3 regions of the Mesorhizobium sp. M0306 genome follow, and region 1 is predicted to be linked to each of the others. Evidence: riboswitches for the same ligand, from Rfam matches in the RefSeq annotation. Region 1 holds a riboswitch; each other region holds the start of a gene.
What was found. A riboswitch is a leader RNA that binds a small molecule or an ion and turns the genes downstream of it on or off. The one in region 1 is predicted to bind cobalamin.

Region 1 (5,644 bases):
CGGTGTCGCGTGCCTGCTCGCAGGATATCTGGCAGGATTTCAGGAAGTTCACCTCCCTGGTTTCGACCTGTGCCGGCATGAATTGCGAAAACAGCCAGACCGAGCCGATCAGCACCGGCTGATGGATCAGATAGAAGGCAAGGCTGTGCCGGCCGATGAAGACCAGCGGGTTTGCCCAGCGGCCGGCCGACAGCCGCGTCAGCGCGCCGGAGGTGGAGGCGAGCTTGGTAACCGCGATGCCGGCAAGCACGGCACCGAACCACGGCAGCAGCGGAACGTAGTCATTGGAGCGCGGATTGGTCGCCGACAGGCCGACCCACCACAAAGCCGGCTGATCGAAAGTTTCGGATCGCAGGTAGAAGGGCGCAGCGACAACGAATACGGCGACAAGCAGCGTCAGCAGCGCCGGCAGGCGCAGGAACGCCAGGCCGAGCAGGCTGGCGAGCGCGATTTCGTGCAATATGCCGAAGAAGATGAAGCCGTCGGGCGTGGCGATGCGCGTGACCAGCGATATTGCGAGTGCTGCCCCGGCAACCATGGCGAAGCGCTTCCAGAAGCCGGTCCAGCGGATTTTTTTGCCATGGGCGAGATAGAGACTGATGCCGACCAGGAACAGGAAGCTCGAAGCGATGCAGCGCGCGTAGATTTTCCACCAGCCGAAGGCGGTGAGGCCGGGATCGGTGTAGCCGAAGAATTCGAGGTCCCAGGTGAAATGATAGCTCGCCATAGCAAGCAAAGCGATGCCGCGTGCGATGTCGATGGCGGCGATGCGCTTCGACTTCGGTTGATCCTGAACGGCTGCGGTCGGCGTGGCGATGCTCATTGGTCTCGCTGTCTTGGTTCAGCCCCGGCAAGACGACTATCACGGTTGCCACCGTCAAAAGAAGCAGGGCCTTGCGTCGCGTTGGTGCCGGTCGGCATCAGAGCTGCTTTAGGCCAGAGCCGGAAAGCCTTTGGCCGGCTTCGCTTTTTGCCGTGAAGGCGTCGGTTTCCTGTTACCCGGCAAGGAATCGCCGCGGCAGATTTGTGCTCCAAACCCTGCTTCGGGCGATTCGGCTTCGGGGAAAGCAATGGCTACCCATGTGCGCCATCCGATCTGGCTCGCGGCCTTGCGGCCGGCGGATGCCCGCACCTTCGCCTCGCTTTATGCGGTCGAATCCTTCGCGCGCGCCACCGTATCCAGCGTCATCCCGATCCAGGCCTACGAGATCCTGCACAACGAGCAGATCGTTTCGATCCTCTACACGATCGTGGCGATGCTCGGCCTGTCGGCGACGCTGTTCATGCCGATGCTGATCGCCCGCTTTGCCCGGCGCTGGGTCTATACCGCCGGCGCCTGCCTGCTGGCCGCCGGCTCGCTGTTCTTCGTCACCCATACCCTGGCCGGCCAGGTGGTCGGCATGCTCTGCCGCGTCGTCGGCGCCGGCGCGCTGGCGATCACGCTCAACCTCTACATCATGGATCATATCCGCAAGACCGATTTCATGCAGGCCGAGTCGCTGCGCATGGCGTGGTCGATGCTTGCCTGGACCGCCGGGCCGACGCTCGGCATTTTCCTCTACACGCGTTTCGGCATCTATGCCGCGCATGGCGCGGTGGCCGTCTTCGCCATGGCCTTGCTGGCGCTGTTCTGGACTTACCGGCTTGGCGACAACCCGTCGATCCGCCCCGGCAAGACGCGGCCGGTCAATCCGCTGGCCAATATCGGCCGCTTCGTCGCGCAGCCAAGGCTGAGACTCGCCTGGCTGATCGCCTTCGGCCGCTCCTGCTTCTGGACGACGTTCTTCGTCTATGGGCCGTTGTTCATGGTGATCACCGGCGAGGGCAAGCTGGCCGGCGGCCTCTTGGTTTCGGCCGGCAATGCGCTTTTGTTCATGGCCATCTTCTGGGGCAGGGCGGGACGGCGTTTCGGCGGCCGGCGCACCATGACGTTCGCCTATTTCGCCATGTCGGCGACGCTGCTGGCGGCCGGCGCCGTCGGCGAGGCCGCACCGCTCGTCACCGGCGCGTTGCTGCTTTGCGGTGCCCTCTTCACCATCGCGCTCGATGCGCTGGGCTCGACCGCCTTCATGCGCTCGGTGCGCTCGTATGAGCGGGCGCAGATGGCGGCGGTCTACCGTACCTATCTCGACTTTTCCGAGCTGACGCCGCCGCTGGTCTATTCGGTGGTGCTGGCGTTCTTCGGCCTGGGCGCGGTTTTCGCGACGCTCGGCCTGCTGGCGGCAGTCTGCGGCTTCGTCACCTGGCGCTATCTGCCCAAATCGCTTTGATGTTCAAGCGCCGCGTGGCGCTCGCGCACCCAGTTGTGGAAGCGGTGCAAATCATATTCCTCCGGCATCAGCACGCCAGCCTTATGGCGCATCGAGCGCAGGCCCTTCTGGTTGACCTCGCAGATATCAGCATCTTCCTCCAGCATCTGGGTACCGAAGGCGACGATGTTGTCGATATCGGCCGCCGGATCGGCGAGCGCTTCGGGCGAAAAAAGCCATTCGGCGGTGAGTTCGGTCTGCTCCGGCCCAAGCGGCACCAGCCGCACGGTCCTGACATAGTCGACATGACCGACGACGAACATCGACGGCAAGCTGGTGGCATAGGTCTGCCCGGCGGCACGCTCGCTCGGCGTCAGGCCGGAAAAGACCGACCCGTGGACGCGTCCGTCGCGCGACCAGGTTTCGGCCCCGGCCCGCAAGCCGCCGGCAAATTCCGGCGCGTCATTGTCGGCGTGGCGCGCCCATTCGGGGTCGTCGTGCCGGCCCATCAGGCCGCGGCCATAGATCGGCACCAGCCGCGACAGGTCCTTGTGGACGCCGGGGCAGTGCAGGCACTCGTTGAAGTTTTCCCAAAAGATCTTCCAATTGCAGTTTATCACCTTGCGCAGCACATGGCCGCTCAGCAGCGTTTCCAGCGGCCAGTTGGCGAGGTCGCCGGATGCCGGATCGAAGGATGTTTCAGCTGAGCCGGCAACATCCTCGGCGAGGTTGGCGAAGACAAAACCGCGCCACACCGAAAGCGCGACGCGGTAGAGCGGATGATCGGCCTTGTCGAAACCGTCCGGCAGCGATTTCGATGGCACGCGCACCAGATCACCGCGCAGCGAATAGGACCAGGCGTGGTAAGGGCAGGTGATGAGCCGCGCCTTCAGCCGGCCTTCGCTCTGCTGGCAAAGCTGCGAGCCACGATGCCGGCAGGTGTTGTGGAAGGCGCGCAATTCGCCGGTCTCGTCGCGCAGCACGACGACCTCCTGCGTGCCTATGCGGAACGTTCTGAAAGCCAGCGGCTGGGCAAGGTCGGCCTCGCGGCAGACCAGCAGCCAGTTGCGATACCAGATGGCCTCGAGATCGCGCTGGTAGGCTGCGATGTCCCAATAGGCCGATGACGGCAGCGTCGGCTCGGCCCGCGTCAGACCGTTGTAGGACCGCGCTCATTCGGGCTGGGTTGCATGCCGGCTTCTTCCCCATCCGCCAGCCGACACCCGGCGGTAAAAATTGTCAATCGCGGCGCCGGCCGGGCAGCTTGGCGAGGCGGCGCATTCGCCACACGATCCGGCGGAATTTGGTTTGCCGGGCGCGGCGATTCTGCCTATAGTCGCTGATGTCGTCGGTTCCGTTTGGAACCAAGAGGGAATGCGGTGCGGGCGAAATTGTTTGCCCAATGCCGTGGCTGCCCCCGCAACTGTGTGCGGTAGTCCTCTCCATATGCCACTGAAGGTTCGCCTTCGGGAAGGTGGGGAAGGACGCTGATCCGCGAGCCAGGAGACCTGCCGGCGACAGGAAACTGACTTCTATGCCCTCGGGTGGAGGGCGAAAGGACAAGACATGAATACCGCATCCGTCTCGCTCGGCGCTTCCGTCTCCTCGCAGTCGCGTTTCATGCAGCTGGCGCTTGCTGCATTCCTCGGCATTTTCGTCATGGGCTTTGTCGGCTTCTCGCATATCGATGCGGTCCACAATGCCGCGCACGACTATCGCCACTCGATGGGCTTTCCCTGCCACTGACAAGGGGCTGACATCATGACATTTTTTCGCAACGTCGTGTTCATCGCGGCGATCGCAGGGCTTGTGGCCGGCGTCGCTCTCGCCTGCATGCAGGCCTATGCCACGGTGCCGCTCATCCTGAAGGCGGAAGTCTATGAACAGGCCGGCGGCGGCCATGACCATGCCGCGTCACCGGCCGAAAACGCCGCGGGCACGACGGCTATGAGCAGCGCCGCGCCGGCTGAAGCAATGGCTCCGGCTGAGGACGAAGGCTGGGCGCCGGCCGACGGTTTCGAACGCTTTGCCTTCAGCGTCGTTGCCAATATCGTCACCGGTATCGGCTTTGCGCTGGTCCTGGTTGCGGTTTCGGAGTTCGCCGGCGGCATCGGCAATTGGCGTCAGGGCCTGTTCTGGGGGCTGGCCGGCTTTGCCGTGTTCACCCTGGCGCCGGGCCTCGGCCTGCCGCCGGAACTGCCGGCGATGCCGGCGGCCGACCTTGTCCAACGCCAGATCTGGTGGTGGGCAACAGTGGTGGCGACCGCGGCCGGTCTCGGCCTTATCGCCTTCCGCAGATCGCTGCCGCTGGCGGTCCTTGCGGTGGCGTTGATCGTCGCGCCGCATATCGTTGGCGCGCCGCAGCCCGACAGTTTCGAGACGGCGATCCCGGAAGGCCTGCACCACCAGTTCGTGGTGGCGGTGACGCTGACCAATCTGGTGTTCTGGCTGGTGCTCGGCGCGGTCGTCGGCGTGGTGCGCGGCCGCTTCACCGGCACGGCGACCAGCCTGCGCGACAGCTTTGCCTGACCGCGCTGCCGGGGCACTGACCCTTATCATCGGCGGGGCGCGCCCCGGCAAGAGCGCGCATGCCGAGAGGCTGGTGAGTGCCTGTCCGGCGCCGTGGAGCTATCTCGCGACGGCGCAAGCCTATGACGAGGAGATGCGCGAACGGATCGCGCTGCACCGCTCGCGCCGCGGTGCCGGCTGGACGACCATCGATGCGCCGCTCGACCTTGCCGGCGCGATCGAGGCGCTGCCTGACGGCCAGCCGGTGCTGATCGACTGCCTGACGCTGTGGCTGACCAACCATATGCTGGCCGAACATGATGTCGAGGCCGAATGCCGAAGGCTGGCGGATGTGCTGTCGCGGCCGCGTGGCCCCTGGTTCGTGGTGTCCAACGAGGTCGGCCAGGGCATCGTGCCGGACAATGCGCTGGCAAGACGGTTTCGCGACGCCGCCGGCCGGCTGAACCAAGACGTCGCCTCTGTCGCGGACATTGTGCTTTTGATGGTGGCGGGGCTGCCGCTCAGGGTGAAATGACATGGCTGATACCGACCACATCGATCCCAAGGACGAGGAACGCCACCGCGCCAAGATGGCCAAGCGCAAGGCGGTGCAGGACGCCGAGGTTGCAGCCAAGACGGTCGAGAAAGGGCTGTTGATCGTCAACACCGGTCCGGGCAAGGGCAAGACCACGGCCGCCTTCGGGCTGGCGCTCAGAATGCTCGGCTACGGCAAGCGCGTCGGCGTCGTCCAGTTCATCAAGGGCAAGTGGCACACCGGCGAGAAGGACGCCTTTGCTGCCTTCGGCGACCGCGTCGTCTGGCACGCGATGGGCGAGGGTTTTACCTGGGAGACGCAGGACCTGAAACGCGACATCGCGGCGGCCGAG
Region 2 (5,644 bases), on a different contig from region 1:
TGGTGGGTGTGGGCGCGCTGCGCACCGACGAAGCAGTGAGGTTCGCGCAGGACGCTAAGGCCCTGGGGGCTGCCGCGGGGCTGCTTGCGGCCGCCTCTTACACCCCGCTCACTGATGACGAGGTGTTCGAACATTTCTGGACGGTGGCGCGCGAAAGTGGCCTTCCGATCGTCATCTACGACAATCCAGGAACGACGCATTTCCATTTCACCCCAGCACTCGTCAGCCGCCTGGCAAAGGTGGGTGGGATTGTCGCTATCAAGAATCCGACAGACAAGGGCGATGCGATCAAGAGCCATCTGGCCGACCAGAGGCGCACTGTGCCGGAAGGGTTCTCGATCGGCTACAGCGGCGACTGGAACGCTGCAGAGGCCATAATCGCCGGCGCCGACACATGGTACAGCGTCCTCGCCGGCATCCTGCCCGAGGTCTGCGTGAAGATCGTCACGGCGGCGCAACAGGGCGATGCGGCCGAAGCGCGACGGATCGATGCCACGCTTGCGCCGCTCTGGAGCCTCTTCAAGGAGTTCTCGAGCCTTCGCGTCGTCTATGCACTTGCCGAATTGCTCGACATTTGCCGTGCCGACCCCCCGCGTCCCATCCTGCCTCTGCCCTCAGCAGCGAAGGGCCAGATCGCCGCCGCGTTGGAACGCTTGCCATCGGATGTCAACCGGTGAACAGCGAACCCGGCGGCCAGTGAAGGAACCTGTCATGTATGTACCCGCGCATTTCGATGAACCGAGCCGAGAAGTCCTTTACGAACTGATCGAGAACAGCGCACTTGGCATGCTGATAACCCATGGCCGGATGCGGTCTCGACGCCAATCAAATCCCCTTCGACCTCGACACGTCACAGGGAGAAAACGGTTCCCTTTATTCCTGCGCGATTAGTACACGTGCCGAAGGAAAGTGCACTTTCTCGCTCGAGTGACTTATTTCAAAGGATGTGATCGCGTTTTGGCACATTCACGGCCCACATGCGGCAGCCGCTAACTCACCACATGGTGAGCAACCAGGAAACCTTCCGGCCTACACTTTCTCCCGGAGCGCGCGTGCTGCAGCAACCATGTTCATGAGGGCAGGGCGGACCTCCTCCCACTTGCGGGTTTTGAGGCCACAGTCCGGGTTTACCCACAGTTGGGCATCGGACAGTCGCTCGCGGGCAAGCATGACGAGATCCGAAATCTCGCCGACTTCCGGGACGCGTGGTGAGTGAATGTCGTAGACTCCGGGCCCGATTTCATTCGGATATTTGGAGCTCGTGAAGGCGTCCAGCAGTTCCATTTTCGAGCGCGACGTCTCAATCGAAATGACATCCGCATCCATTTCAGCGATCGCGTCGATGATCTCGTTGAACTCCGAATAGCACATGTGGGTATGGATTTGAGTCGCGTCCTTTACACCCGTTGAAGCGATCCGGAAGCATTCGACAGCCCAGTCGAGATAGTCGTTCCAATCAGACTGGCGCAGTGGCAATCCTTCGCGAAACGCGGCCTCATCGATCTGGATCATCCTTGCGCCGGACCATTCGAGATCCGTCACTTCGTCGCGGATCGCGAGCGCGATCTGGCGGCATGCTTCGGAGCGGGGTACGTCGTCGCGAACAAATGACCAGTTGAGAATGGTCACTGGGCCTGTGAGCATTCCCTTCACAGGGTTTTCCGTAAGCGACTGGGCGAACTGCCACCAGCGCAGCGTCATCGGATTGGGCCTCGATACGTCGCCGAAGATGATGGGGGGACGCACGTAACGCGACCCATAGCTCTGCACCCAGGCATGCTGGGTGAAGGCGAAGCCGGACAGCTGCTCGCCGAAATGCTGTACCATGTCGTTTCGTTCGAACTCACCGTGCACCAGCACGTCCAGCCCGATCTCTTCCTGCCACCGAATTGCAGCCTCGATCTCCTTCTTCAGGTAGGTCTCGTAGTCGACATAGCTCAGCTGGCCCTTCGCATGAGCGGCCCGCGCCCTGCGTACCTGCGGCGTCTGCGGGAAGGACCCGATGGTCGTCGTCGGGAACGGCGGCAGCCCGAGCGTGCCGGCCTGGACTCTGGAGCGCTCGGCAAAAGCGCTCTCTCGTCGCTTCATGCTGTCGTCAATGCTGGCGATCCGCCCCTCAACCAGCGGGTCATGGATCTTCGTGGATGTCACGCGAGTGGCGGCAGCCTCGGCAGACGCTTTCAACGCGCCTGCCACCGCATCCCTGCCTTGGGACAGGGCCCGGGCAAGCAACACCAACTCGTCGGTCTTCTGGGCCGCGAAGGCGAGCCACGACCTGATGTCCGCGTCGAGTTCCGTCTCCATGCGGAGGTCGATCGGCACATGCAGCATCGAGCAAGAAGGCGCGATCTCGACGCGGTCCAAGGGCCAGCCGGCGACGATCGGTTTGATGCGGTCGAGAATGGCGGGCAGGTTCGCACGCCAGACGTTGCGGCCATCGATCAAGCCAAGCGAGAGCACCAGATCCTTCGGTGCGAGCCGACCCACCGTTTCCAGCTGCTCGGGAGCGCGCACGAGATCAATATGCAGCCCGGCCAGGGGCAGAGAAACCGCGGTTTCGAGATTGTCTCCCAGCGGCCCGAAATAGGTAGCCAGCATGATCTTCAGCTCGGGCGCGGCTTTCGACAGCTGGCCATAGGCGAATTCGAACGCAGCTCGTTCGTTCGGGTTCAGATCGAGGACAAGCGCTGGCTCATCGATCTGCACCCAGTCGGCTCCAGACAGCTTCAGCCTCTGCAGGAGTTGCTCGTAGACGGGCAGCAGCCGCGGCAGGAGCGCGATGGGATCGAATCCTTCGGCAGGCGATTTCGCCAGCTTGAGGAAGGTGATCGGTCCAAGGATGACTGGGCGTGTGTGAACGCCGAGAGCTTTAGCCTCGATGAAGTAATCGACCGGTTTCGTCGACGAGAGGGCGAACGTCTGATCATCGTTGAGTTCCGGCACAATGTAGTGATAGTTGGTGTCAAACCACTTGGTCATTTCCATCGCGGTTACATCAGACCGATGAGCCGCCTGCTGGTGACCAGCGTGTCGACAATCCTCCGTCTGACCCTGGTTGCCCCGCGCCATTGCGAAGTAGATGTCAAGTGGAACCTCGCCGCTATTCCAGCCGTAACGGGATGGAACGGCGCCGACCATGGCTGCGGTGTCGAGCACATGGTCGTAGAGCGAGAAGTCGTTCGACGGGATTTTCGACACGCCGCGATCGTGCTGCTCCTCCCAGCTAGCGGCACGGAGCGCCTTCGCGGTCGTGAGAAGGTCGGCAGCGGACGATTTTCCGGACCAGTAGCTTTCAAGCGCGAATTTCAGTTCTCGCCGACGACCGAAGCGGGGCACGCCGAGCGTTGCTACAGGAATTTGCTGAGAGATAGTCATGCCAGACCCCGATGGTTGGGGCGTCGGTGACAAGGAAGGCGCTAGCAGGCCGGCACGAACGCTAGGCTGCAGCGGCCACCGAGACACCCCGCCCGTGGACGTAATTCGCCGTGGCAGGTCTCCTGGCTCGCGGGGTCATAGCCTCTACCCGTCTTCCCAAGGCTATTCGCCTCAGTGACATGAGTGGGGTTGGCTCGCCGCTAACAGTTGCGGGGGCAGCGCCGGCATCGCACCGGCTTCCCTCTTAGCTCCGCTGCGGCAGCGCCGTACGGAGAACCACGACGCGGGAGACAATTACAGCAGTTCGCTTCATTGTCAACGCCGCATAAAGAAATGTTTATGTCGTTATGTTAAATTTCCGTTGGCATGTTCCAAAGGTCGCCTCGAAAGCGAAAACTGTGGAAGCCTTGAGCGGCCGGTAAATCAAAGCAATGACGCACGGCGCCCTTGTCCAGGAGGATAGGAGTTCGTCGGCTGCCGGCAGCAAACATACCGGCAAGCGCCGTGGTGCTGCTTAGCGCATCACGCGAACCACCTCGGCGTCGAACTTCGGCTCCGAGGTTCCGACCGCTTCGTTGGTGATCTGCTCGCGACCATATTCGGCTCAATGGCGAGGCTGTTGCCCATGTGGAAGCTGTTGGCCGTGATGCCCTCGGTGATATGACACAACGATTTCGGGGGGGGGCACACCGAGGCCAGGCGCAGCGGCGTGTTGCGAAGTGATCGAGGCCAATGTCTCGAACTGCTTGTTCGCAGCCCACCGGCTCAAGGTAACCCGGCTCAAACCACCGGGCTAGCTCAAGTCCTGTCCAAATGAGGCCTGAGCGGCAAATCGTCGTGCACGCGCACGGTTTGGCGTTCGATCTTGTGATGCGTCTTGGGCGGACAATCGCCACGGTGCAGCGCGCAGAAGCGGTCCCCAATTGGGAAGCCGAGGGCGGTGAGGGCAAGCCAGCGCCACAGGCGGAAGGGGACTTGGACCTGTTTGCCCTGCTGGACCACAAGTTCGCGACACAGGGCCTCAAGGAGAAGACCAAGAGTGATTATGCGCGGGACCTCGCCAAATTCATCAAAAGCAGCGGGCAGTCAAAGTTCGGCGCCGATTGACATGGAGATAGCCATCGCGGCGGACCGCCCAGGCGGACCGCAAGCCGGAATACAACCGGGTGCAGGCGGCCAAGCTCGTCCACAAGATGGCGTCGGGCACACACCGGCGATGGGAGAGCGGACCGTGGAGTGCAGGAACTTCACGCCTATCCACGCTCCCGTGGACGTGTCCTGCGGCACATCGGCAGCGATATTGAGGAGGCAGTTGAGCTTCTGGTCGAGCACTCTTACCTGCCACTACCTACGCTTAACGTCATCTCGTACTGAAAACGCACCACGCAAGGTCGAGATGTAACATGCGCCCTTCGTGGATGGTTCTAAGCTTCCTCGGGCGCGGTCAATCTGTGATAACGGTCGCTTGGAACCTCCATCACCGCGACGCGATCAAGGTTGGCGTATCGCGCTCGGTAGTAGCCTTCTTCCTCCACTTCGGCGAAACTACACTGGGGAACGTCAAAGGTCGCAGCTTCCAATCCGAAGAAAGTCGTAGCGGTTTCTTCATCCAAGAAGTTCCACTCATCTTCTCCGTCGTCATATGTGACGCGAACATAGGAGGCCATGCGCACGGCTTCCTGATCACCCATCTCTGCGATGATGGCATCGCATTCTTTCTTCAGCTTTCCTGAAACCTCACCCTTATCCCAGTCATCCAAAGCCCGATAGATTTCTGGATGATAATACTCTGGCATCTCCTCTACATCGTCACCGATAAGCTCAATGGTGCGGACATATTGCGGATTTATCAAGAGTATTTTGTTGTCAAGGCTCCAACAATACAGCCATGGCCTGCTTGTGTTATTTCTGCGCAGATTATGAAGTTCCTTCAACTGACGTAAAATCGATTCACGCGCCTTTTCATCGATAGGATATTGGCGGCTGCCAACAGTCGTCTTGATTCTGAGCGTGCCGTATCGCGTTTCGGCATCGGCAATTGCAAACGGGCTCGTGCGCCACTCCTCGACATCAATCTTCCAGCCCAGCAGCTCCTCGACCGTGCATTTCAACGTGAGACAAAGGTCCTTGATCTGCTCGACGTTCAACTGCGTTTTGCCTGTTTCCCAACGGGCCACAGTCTGTTGCGTCGTTGCCATCTGCTCTGCCAAATCTTTTTGAGTCATGCCCAGTCGAACCCTAAGCTCTTTCATGTTCATAACTCACCTCG
Region 3 (5,644 bases), on a different contig from region 1:
CGCGCCCAGGTGATCAGCGCCTCGGTCGAGGTGACGAGAAAGCCCTTGTCGGCCAGCTCGTTGTTGATCTCCAGGAAGAACGGATCATCCTCCCCCACCGGCCTGCCGGTGTTGGGGTCGATGAGACCTTTGGGCTTCGGCGCGACGAGCGTGCCGGAATTGTCGCTCAATCCCATTCCAGCGCCCCTTTCTTCCATTCATAGGCAAAGCCGATGGTCAGCACCGCCAAAAACACCATCATCGACCAGAAACCGAGCATGCCGATCTTGCTGAACGACACCGCCCAAGGAAATAGGAAGGCCACCTCCAGGTCGAAGATGATGAACAGGATCGACACCAGGTAGAAGCGGATATCGAACTTCATGCGGGCGTCGTCGAACGAGTTGAAGCCGCACTCATAGGCCGAAAGCTTTTCCGGATCGGGGTTGCGATAGGCCACCAGGAACGGTGCGGCGAGCAGCGCCAGCCCGACGATCAGCGCCACGCCGATGAACAGGACGATGGGCAGGTACGAACCTAAAAGTGCGTTCATGCTGCAGTTTCCGTTGGCGGCCAATCCACTCTGATTACAGCACCGGACCCACTTGCGGAAGCGTGACAGTTTAACCACTGAACCGTTTTAAGGAGGCTCTATGCTGCAACGCGGCGAGGGTTAGCGCAGCGCTTTCGGCGAAGCAAGTCAAACCTTGTTCAAATCGCGGTGCTGGACGGCATATCCGGGAAAACTGGTCCGATCTGCTCCTGTTTGATTTCCTTCACCTTTTACTCCACTTTTCTCTCCTGACATGGATGCCGCCAAAACCCTGCTAGCATGGCGCGGAATCGCAGGTTCTCTGCTCTGTCCAACATCATCAGGATACCGCCTTGATGAAGGAAAAAATCTCACTTCGCATGGCCCGCCGCATCGCGCTGGCGGCACAGGGATTCAATGACCCCCGACCCGCCGGTACGCCCGACCGCAGGCATCTGGCCCGCGTGCTTGCCCGTACCGGACTGCTGCAGATCGATTCTGTCAGCGCCGTGGTGCGCGCCCACTATATGCCGCTCTATTCGCGGCTTGGCCCCTACAAGCTGGCGCTGCTCGACGACTCCGCCATAACGCGGAAGCGCATGGTCTTCGAATATTGGGCGCACGAAGCCTCCTTCCTGCCGGTCGAGACCTATCCGCTGATGCGCTGGCGCATGCAGCGGGCCGAGCGCGGCGAGGAAATGTACAGCGGACTGGCCAAATGGGGCCGCGAGCACGCCGCCTATATCGAAGACATCTATCGCGAGGTCGCCGAACGAGGCCCGATCGCGGCGTCGGCTTTCGAAGGCCAGAAGGGCTCGGGTGGCTGGTGGGGCTGGAGCCATGCCAAGCATGCCTTCGAATGGCTGTTCTGGGCCGGCCGCATCACCACCGCGCACCGCCGCGGCTTCGAGCGGTTCTACGACCTGCCGGAGCGCGTGCTGCCGCCAACAATACTAAGCCTGCCAGCGCCCGCTCCCGAGGACGCTCACCGCGAATTGCTGCGTATCTCCGCCCGCGCCCATGGCGTCGCGACGGCAGGCGACCTGCGCGACTATTTCCGCCTCTCGCCCGCCGATATCAAGGGCCGCATCGAGGAGCTGGTCGAGGCTGGCGAGCTGTTGCCGGTGAGCGTCGAAGGCTGGAGCAAAACAGCCTATCTCCACAAGGACGCCCGTTTGCCGCACAGGATCGAGGCGCGCGCCTTGCTTGCGCCGTTCGATCCCGTCGTCTTCGAGCGGTCGCGCACCGAGCGGTTGTTCGACTTCCACTACCGCATCGAGATCTACACGCCGGCCGAAAAGCGCCGGTATGGCTATTATGTGCTGCCGTTCCTGCTCGGCGACAGCATCGTCGGGCGCGTCGACCTCAGGGCCGACCGTCCGGCCGGCGTATTGCGCGTCCATGCCGCATATGCGGAGCCCGGCGCCCCGCCACAAACCGCTGCCGAACTCTTCGAGGAATTGAAGCTGATGCAGGGTTGGCTCGGGCTTGAGCGCATCGAGGTGACAGCTGCCGGCGACCTTGGCCGGCCGCTCGTAGATATCGCCGCGTCATAGACGTGCGTTGACACGACTGCCTTCACAAGCCTAAATCCGTTCCAGACGGTCCCCTGCCCGCAACGGCAAGGGCCAAGAGGGAATGCGGTGCGAAATCTCGATTTCAAATCCGCGGCTGTCCCCGCAACTGTAAGCGATGAGCCTCGGCCGAAAACCACTGGGATATTCCCGGGAAGGCGGCATCCAGGCGATGACCCGCGAGCCAGGAGACCTGCCGTCTAGGACATAAGAATCCGATCGCCTGGCGGGTTTTCCGGGCAAGGAGCCTGATTTGGAACGCGACAGCAGTTTTCCGGCTGAGACAGCGGATTTATTGTCCGGCCATGGTGATTCCCCGGCCGGAGTTACCGTCATCGTCTGCTCGTCCTGCCGTGACGAGACCGGTTCGGACGCTCATCCCCGCGCCGGCGAACTGCTCGCCGAGGACACGCGCCGCGCCGCTTCCAGCGAAAACATCAAAATCCGCACCGTCGAATGCCTCGGCAATTGCAAGCGCCGGCTCAGCGCCGCCATACTGCGCGACGGCTGCTGGAGTTACGTCTTCGGCGACCTGACTGCGACCAGCGGCGCCGATCTCGTGACCGGCGCAAAGCTGTTCGCCACCTCGACGGATGGGCTCATTCCATGGCGCGGCCGTCCCGATTGCCTGAAGCGCGGCCTGGTTGCCCGCATCCCTCCCCTTGACCTTTTGAAGGACTCGATATGACCGCTGCCTCCCTTTCGCGCGTTCCCTGCACCGTCGTCACCGGCTTTCTCGGCGCCGGCAAGACGACGTTGATCCGCCATTTGCTCGAAAACGCCAAAGGCAAGCGCCTGGCCATCATCGTCAACGAGTTCGGCGACATCGGCATCGACGGCGAGATCCTGAAGGGCTGCGGCATTGACACCTGCCCCGAGGAAAACATCGTCGAACTGGCCAATGGCTGCATCTGCTGCACAGTGGCCGACGATTTCGTTCCGGCGCTCGACCAGATCCTGTCGCTGACGCCGAGGGTCGACCATATCCTGATCGAGACGTCCGGGCTGGCCCTGCCCAAGCCGCTGGTCCAGGCCTTCCAGTGGCCGTCGGTGAAAAGCCGTGTCACGGTCGATGGCGTCATCGCCGTCGTCGACGGGCCGGCGCTGGCTGATGGCCGCGTCGCCAACGACATGGATGCCCTGCAGGCGCAGCGCGCGCAGGACGAGACGCTCGAACACGACGATCCGGTCGAGGAAGTATTCGAGGACCAGCTCGCTTGCGCCGACCTGATCATCCTGTCGAAGAGCGACCTGATGGACGCAGCCGGCTTGGCCCGTGCCAATGCCGTCATCGGCAAGCACGTTGCGCGGGCGGTGAAGATCGTGCCGACTTCGCAAGGCAAGGTCGATCCGTCGGTGCTGCTCGGCCTCGGCCTCGCCGTCGAGGACGACATCGAGAACCGCAAGACCCATCACGACGACGAGCTCGACCACGAACATGACGACTTTGACTCGTTCGTCATCGACATCGCGTCCGTGTCCAACCCGGACGAGCTGGCACTACGCGTCGCCACGGCGGCGGAGGAAGAAAACGTATTGCGCGTCAAAGGTTTCGTCGAAGTCGGCGGCAAGCCGATGCGGCTCCTGCTGCAGGCCGTCGGTCCGCGCGTCAATCACTATTACGATCGCGCCTGGACCGCTGAAGACGACCGCCGCTCGCGCCTTGTCGTCATCGGCCTGAAAGGGCTGAACCGCCCGGCGATCGAGCGTATCCTCGCCGGCTGACCCCAGGTAACGAGCCGCGATGCACATCCTCACCACCACATCCGCCTCGCTCGACGATCTCGCCGAGCCTGTCGATCTCAGGCAAACGCCTGCGGATGTCGTGGCCCTGTCCTTCACCGACAGCGACCTGGCCGGGCTGGCGGCGGCGTGGAAGGCAGATGCGCACCGCCTGCCGTCGATGCGGCTCGCCGCCTTGCGCGACCTGCGCCATCCGATGTCCGTCGACCTGTGGATCGACAGCGTCGCCCGCCACGCCAAGGTCATTCTGGTCCGCATCCTCGGCGGCTATGAGTGGTGGCGCTATGGCTGCGACCAGCTCGCCGTTATCGCGCGAAATCGCGGTATCAAGCTGGCGCTGCTGCCCGGCGAGAGCCACGACGAGGATTTGCGGCTGATCGAAGGCTCGACGCTGCCGCGCGAGGAGTTGGACGGCCTGCTTGGCTATTTCCGCGAGGGCGGACCGGCGAATATGACGGCGCTGGTGCAGAGGTTGGCAAGTCTCGCCGGATCGGGTGTGGCGGTCGCTGAACCAGTCAGCGTGCCAAAGGCGGGATTTTACGAGCCGGGACTGGGGGTCGCAGAACGCGGCGTCCCCCTCCCCCTCGAGGGGAGGGTCCGGCCGCAGGCCGGGGGTGGGGTCCTCTCCGAAGCGCGCCAACACTTTGAAGCGCGCCTACACAAAACGTCGAGCACTGCCGCAACGACCCGACCCGGCCCTGCGGGCCACCCTCCCCTCGAGGGGGAGGGGGACGTCGTGCCAATCCTGTTCTACCGCTCGATGCTGCTCGCTGCCGACGTGGCGCCCATCGATGCGCTTTTCGAAGCGCTGAGCGCGCGCGGCATAGCGCCGGTCCCTATCTTCGTCTCCAGCCTCAAGGACCCGGCATCGCTCGCCTTTGTCGAAACCGCGCTTGCAACCCTGAAGCCTGCCGCCATCATCACCGCCACAGCTTTCGCCTCGGGTGCCGAGCCTGGCGTCGAAACCCTGTTCGACCGCGCCGGCGTGCCGGTGTTCCAGGTCATCGTTGCGACCACCCGCCGCGACATCTGGCAAAACAATCAGCGCGGCCTGGCGCCCGCCGACCTTGCCATGCATGTCGTCCTGCCCGAGCTCGACGGCCGCATCCTGGCCGGCGCTATTTCATTCAAGGGCGAAAGCGAAACCGATCCCGCATTGGCCTTCCGCGCCTTCGCCAACCGGCCTGAGCCCGACCGCGTGGCGCAAGTGGCGAACCGTGTCGAGGCCTTCGTGCGCCTGCAGCGGACGCCCCGCGCGGAGCGCAAGCTCGCCATCCTGATCCCCGACTATCCGAGCGCCCCCGGCCGCACCGGCTATGCGGTTGGCCTCGACGTGCCGTCCAGCGTGCTGGCGATGCTGCACGACCTGAGCGAACAGGGCTACGCCGTTGAAAGGATTCCGCAAACGCCGCGCGAGTTGCTGGAGATGCTGGAGCCAGCCGACCAGGGGCTGGCTTTGCAGGATTATCTTACCGTCTCGAAGGAATTGCCGCCGGCGGCCATCGCTGCGGTACAGGCCGCATGGGGGAATGCGGAAGATGAGACGGGTTCGCGCGAGGCACCCCCCTCTGTCCTACCGGACATCTCCCCCTCAGGGGGGGAGATTGGCAGTTCCGCCGCCGGCTCTCCCTTAACGCCCTCGGTAATTGGCGAAAGCAGAGACAACAGCGCAATCTCCCCCCTTGAGGGGGAGATGTCCGGCAGGACAGAGGGGGGTGTTCAAGCGCCTGCCGCCGCAAAATACGCCTTCCGCGCAGCCACCTTCGGCAACGTCACCGTGGCACTCGCCCCTGACCGCGGGCGCTCAGCCGACCGC

Region 2: linked by a shared signal. The riboswitch ahead of metE (5-methyltetrahydropteroyltriglutamate--homocysteine S-methyltransferase) and the one ahead of NKI95_RS04920 (CbtB domain-containing protein) in region 1 are both predicted to bind cobalamin.
Region 3: linked by a shared signal. The riboswitch ahead of NKI95_RS19540 (DUF1636 family protein) and the one ahead of NKI95_RS04920 (CbtB domain-containing protein) in region 1 are both predicted to bind cobalamin.

The regions. Positions count from the first base shown of each region.
Region 1 covers NZ_JAMYRY010000002.1:8,740-14,383, forward strand. The annotation lists gene NKI95_RS04905 (heparan-alpha-glucosaminide N-acetyltransferase) at 1-823, opposite strand, end outside; gene NKI95_RS04910 (MFS transporter) at 1,071-2,270, shown strand; gene NKI95_RS04915 (aromatic ring-hydroxylating oxygenase subunit alpha) at 2,249-3,403, opposite strand; cobalamin riboswitch at 3,582-3,779, shown strand; gene NKI95_RS04920 (CbtB domain-containing protein) at 3,816-3,995, shown strand; gene NKI95_RS04925 (CbtA family protein) at 4,011-4,778, shown strand; gene cobU (bifunctional adenosylcobinamide kinase/adenosylcobinamide-phosphate guanylyltransferase) at 4,771-5,292, shown strand; gene cobO (cob(I)yrinic acid a,c-diamide adenosyltransferase) at 5,294-5,644, shown strand, end outside.
Region 2 covers NZ_JAMYRY010000020.1:22,408-28,051, forward strand. The annotation lists gene NKI95_RS23310 (dihydrodipicolinate synthase family protein) at 1-677, shown strand, start outside; gene metE (5-methyltetrahydropteroyltriglutamate--homocysteine S-methyltransferase) at 1,030-3,375, opposite strand; cobalamin riboswitch at 3,471-3,671, opposite strand; gene NKI95_RS23320 (hypothetical protein) at 4,228-4,482, shown strand; gene NKI95_RS23325 (helix-turn-helix transcriptional regulator) at 4,800-5,633, opposite strand.
Region 3 covers NZ_JAMYRY010000014.1:27,190-32,833, forward strand. The annotation lists gene NKI95_RS19525 (NuoB/complex I 20 kDa subunit family protein) at 1-176, opposite strand, end outside; gene NKI95_RS19530 (NADH-quinone oxidoreductase subunit A) at 167-532, opposite strand; gene NKI95_RS19535 (winged helix-turn-helix domain-containing protein) at 868-2,067, shown strand; cobalamin riboswitch at 2,097-2,300, shown strand; gene NKI95_RS19540 (DUF1636 family protein) at 2,339-2,773, shown strand; gene cobW (cobalamin biosynthesis protein CobW) at 2,770-3,810, shown strand; gene cobN (cobaltochelatase subunit CobN) at 3,830-5,644, shown strand, end outside.